DNA from 2 places in the Fructobacillus sp. ESL1129 genome. Region 1 is predicted to be linked to the other one. Evidence: predicted binding sites of a transcription regulator. Region 1 holds the regulator's gene; the other holds the start of a gene.
The links. Region 1 encodes Rex, which represses fermentation and respiration genes when NADH is low (regulators of the CRP and FNR family bind a similar motif). Its sites were predicted from a motif close to TTGTGAANTANTTCACAA; they were not measured.
Positions count from the first base shown of each region.

Region 2: the regulator Rex is predicted to act here: its motif matches at 1,397-1,414, upstream of ACSYSL_RS00155 (zinc-dependent alcohol dehydrogenase family protein).

Region 1 covers NZ_CP196668.1:1,241,243-1,243,649, reverse strand. Annotated here, with positions in the region: gene ACSYSL_RS06175 (lipid II:glycine glycyltransferase FemX) at 1-471, opposite strand, end outside; gene ACSYSL_RS06170 (redox-sensing transcriptional repressor Rex) at 475-1,122, opposite strand; gene tsaD (tRNA (adenosine(37)-N6)-threonylcarbamoyltransferase complex transferase subunit TsaD) at 1,311-2,336, opposite strand; gene rimI (ribosomal protein S18-alanine N-acetyltransferase) at 2,333-2,407, opposite strand, start outside.
Region 2 covers NZ_CP196668.1:25,661-28,067, forward strand. Annotated here, with positions in the region: gene ACSYSL_RS00150 (DUF6198 family protein) at 1-110, opposite strand, end outside; gene ACSYSL_RS00155 (zinc-dependent alcohol dehydrogenase family protein) at 114-1,130, opposite strand; gene ACSYSL_RS00160 (DedA family protein) at 1,516-2,172, shown strand; gene ACSYSL_RS00165 (phospho-sugar mutase) at 2,174-2,407, shown strand, end outside.

The sequences.
Region 1 (2,407 bases):
GCCCTCACCTCGGCCGTCATAAAAGAGGTTGACGTTTCGTCGAGGCTGAATGTTACCGTGCATATAGCTCACGTTTGTGTTTCGGGTAACAAAGCCGGCCGCCTCATATTTGGCATTCAACTCTTTGTTGTACAAAACTTCTGGATCCATTCGAAGCAAAAAGACGTTGTCAGGTAAGTTATCCAACGCTTCTTGAACTAAGGACTTAATCAAGTCGACATCGTCAATATCAGCAACAGGTCCCTTAGGACAGTAAGCTAACAGCTTTCCAGGAACCGCCTCAATGGTTAAAACAGCCATCGCGGCCGTCAGTTCGCCGGCAGCGTTTTCACGATAAAGGTAAAGATGCCCCCAGTTCGCCTTCAGTTCACCCCACTTGGGGTCCTGAGTGACCTGCCCCCCGTCCTGTGTTCGTACAAAGTCTTGAAACTTTTTAACTGCTGTTTTATTTGTCAGATCAAGAACTGCCATTTTTTACTTCCCCGTTGTGATGGATGCATAGTTTTGAATAAAGTACACCAAAGTCTGTAATTCGTTCGTTAAGTCAACGTTTTGAACACGAACACCCTTTGGAACTGAAACACGGAGTGGTGTAAAGTTCATAATCCCTTTCACGCCAGCCTTAACCAAACGGTCCGTGATGTCTTGTGCAGCTTCTTGAGGAACTGTCAAAATCGCAATATTAATTCGTTGTGCCTTAATTTGCTCCTCTAATTCTGACATATCATAAATTGGCACACCAGACAAAATCTTGCCCCGGTGCTCATTAATGTCAAAGGCAGCGGCAATTCGCATGTTTGATGATTGGTGGAAGTTGAAATTCAACAGCGCATGCCCCAAGTTTCCAACCCCAATTAATGCCACGTTGATTAACGAATTTTGATCCAAAACCTTGGCAAAGAAAGAAAGCAAGGCCTTCACATCATAACCGTACCCACGCTTACCAAGGGCACCAAAATAGGAAAAGTCGCGACGAATTGTAGCAGCATCAAACTTCGTTGCTTCGGCTAATTCGGCTGAAGAAATTCGGTTTGTGCCCGCATCTTCAAGAAAAGTTAAATAACGATAATAAATCGGCAACCGTTTAGCAGTTGCGCGTGGAATCTGCGCTTGTTCGTTCATGTTCGTCTCCATTCAATACTTTGTGAAAGTCCAGTTCCTTGTGAACTATAATGTATAAATTATAGCATAATATCAAGTGTTAAAAAAGAAACTTGTTAAAAATTCACAATACTTTTATCACATTATTGTTACATAAAACCGTAACAGTTCTAAATTAATTAAATAAAAAAAAAACAGGTTTTCCCTGTTTAGTCCGTTTTCTTTTCCCGCAAAGGAAAATCCAACCCTGGATGTGTATTTAAATCTAAATCAGCAAAGATACCCTGCTTATAATTCCAATAACCGGCTGCCCCAATCATGGCGGCATTATCCCCTGTGTATTGTTTTGGAACTGGGATAAAGTCAGTATCGGGAAATTCGGTCATCAATTCCGCTAAGGCATGTCGCAATCCACTGTTGGCTGCTACACCACCAGCCAAGACAAGTGAACGCACAGGAAAATCCTGCAACGCCCGTCTTGTCCGATCAATCAAAGCCTTAATGACAGCAGCTTGAAAGGAAGCGGCCAAGTCTTTCTGGTCAATCACGTCACCGCGCTGTTCGGCATTATGCACTTGGTTGATTACCGCAGACTTCAGTCCTGAAAAAGAAAAGTCATAGCCAGCTTCATGGGCCATCGCCTGTGGAAAATCAATGGTCACTTCTCCCTGATCAGCGAGTTCATCAATCGCCTTTCCAGCCGGATAGTTTAAGCCCATGAGCCGACCGACTTTGTCATATGATTCCCCTGCCGCATCATCATAGGTTTCCCCGAGAATTTCAAAGGAATTTTCTTTTTCCATCAACACAAGTTCCGTGTGACCACCAGAGACCATCAACGCGATGGCGGGATATTCAATTGCCTTGTTGAAGTTTGCCGCTGCAATGTGCCCAGCCAAATGGTTCACTGGAATCAACGGCAGGTTATGAGCCATTGCAAAAGTCTTTGCCCCCATTAACCCGACCAGCAGAGAGCCAACAAGACCTGGACCATAAGTAACAGCTACGCCATCGAGCTCGTCAGGATTCACACCAGATTCATCTAAGGCAATATCCAGCGTTTTAGTAATCCACTCCAAATGATGCCTGGAGGCAACCTCGGGAACAATCCCACCGAATCGTTGGTGAGAGTTAATTTGGGTGGCCACCGCATTCGATAGCACCTGCTTGCCGTCTTTGACGACAGCCACCGAAGTTTCATCCGCACTGGATTCAAATGCAATCAAAGTTGTCATGATTTTTTCTCCATTAGTATGGCGGTTTGACCGTCTTGGTAATAGTTTTTCCGTTCGTTATAGGTTTGAAA
Region 2 (2,407 bases), 170 kb from region 1:
TTTTGACTAGTCGCAATTGTCAAGACGTTTCCCATCGAGTTAATCACAAGGGAGAAGGCGAAGTAAGCAATCGCTGTACCCCAGCTGATGGTACGGTTACTCTTCTGCATGGGTTAGGCCTCTTCGCCACCGACTTTAACAACGGCCTTTGAAACAACACCGAGACGTCCATTAACAAAGTCGTCAACTTGGTTGAAGTCTAATTCGTGTGACATCAATGGCTTAACGTTAAGCTTACCTGATGACAACAATGCCAATGAATCTTCGAAGGCGTTAGGGTTGATGAATGAACCTTGAATCGTCAATTCCTTTTGGAAGACTTCGTAAGTGTTCATTTCGAACTTAGCATCGGGTCCACCAACACCGAACATCAAAACTTGACCACCACGGGCAGCTGATTCGATAGCTGATTCTTGAGTTTGTGGCATTCCTACGGCTTCGATGACAACGTCGTAAGTAGAAGCAGGAATCTTGTCACCGTTCTTTGTGTTGTAAGTATTCTTAACACCGAATTGTTCCTTGTTCATCTTCAACTTTTCGTCAACAATTCCGGCCAAGTCAACTTGGTGAATACCATAAGCTTGCAAGATTTGAACAAACAATTCACCCATGAAGCCATCACCGATAACCAAAGCCTTTTGGTAAGGTGATACCTTCAACAACTTGATACCGTGAACGGCACATGAGATTGGTTCAACGATTGAAGCAGACTTCAAGTCAACGTTATCAGGGATTGGGTAAACAACAGATGCAGGTGCAGTGAAGTATTCTTCAAAACCACCATCGCGTGTAACACCAACGGCTGACAAGTTTTCACACAATTCTGGACGATCTGTGTGGCAGTACTTACATTGACCACAGTAAATGTTAGGGTCAACAGAAACGCGATCGCCGACCTTCAAGTTGGTTACGGCTGAACCAACTTCTGCAACGACACCAGAGTTTTCGTGTCCCAAAACGATTGGAGGAACAGCGTCGGCTGAACCAGGCAATCCTGCGTACAATGCGTGGTCGGTTCCACAGATACCAGCGAAGGCTGTGTGAATCAAAACCTCATTAGGCTTAACTTCTGGCTTATCAATGTTCTTGATTTCCAATTGCTTCTTACCAGTTAATACAAGTGCTTCCATGACTTGTCCTCCAATATTCTTTGTTCTTCTTTACACAATGTATGATAAACCTTGAGCAAGTGACTGTCAAGCAAATTCGCTTTTTTATTTTTATTTTTTTAAAGATGTATTTTGAGATTTTTTCTTCTATAAATAGGGTGAAAAAAACACATTAATCTGGTGTTTTGTTTAAAACTTTGGCCGAAAAGAATTTAATTGTTTAATTTTCTTAAAAAGGCTTTTCAAAAGCAGACTTTCCTATGGGCATAGGGTATGATTAAAGAAAGTCGTGTATTTTATCTCAAGTTAATCTAGTCAAAATAAGATAAATTTGAGAATATTTTACATTATCGATAGTTGTAGTTAGCTTAAAAGGGAGAGTGTGATGGTCTTAGCCTTAGATTTTATGGCTGATTGGTTAGCGCATATTGGTCAAGCAGAAGCGAATTTTTCCGTGACGGAATTGTCGATTTTGTTCTTACTTATTTTAATCGAAACGGGGGCGATTATTGCCGGATTCATCCCTGGTGATGCCTTAGTCATGACAGCTGCTGGTTTTGCAGGTAGGCACCATTCTCCGACAGAATTCATTGTGTTAGTTATTTTATTCACAGTTGCTTCCGCTATCGGGGATTCGATTAATTATTGGCTGGGCGCCTGGATTGTGAAACAGGTTGATAAAATTCCGTGGGTCAAACGGCACCTTAATGAAGATTTGTCGGATAAAATTGCCCACAACCTCAATCCAAAGCGTTGGTTACTCTTCATCATTATGGGCCGCTTTATTCCATACATCAGAACCATTGTGCCATTGTCAGCCCACCGTTTGAAGTTGCCCTTTAAAACGTACTTCCATATGTCGGCGCTCGCTTCATTTCTATGGGCTTTGACCATGGTGACGATTGGCTACTTTTTTGGTCACTTGACTTTGCCAAAGGGTGTATTACCGACTATTATTATCGTGGGACTGGTGGCTGCCATCTTAATCCTGCGTTCAAAGCGTTTTCGCCAATCCATTATTCAATTGATTACAAAACCTACTCAAGAGAAAGAGGAAAAATAACATGACGGATTACAAAGAGACCTTTCAGACATGGCGATCGGCCGACTTACCTGTTGATTTAAAAAACGACCTGGCTAACATGTCGGAAGAGCAGATGGAAGAGGCTTTCTACCAAGATATGGCCTTTGGAACAGCAGGAATGCGTGGCCACATGGGGGCCGGCACCAACCATATCAACGTTGTGACGGTCGCTAAAGTCACGGAGGCGTTGGCTCGCTACATTGATGAGCAGGGC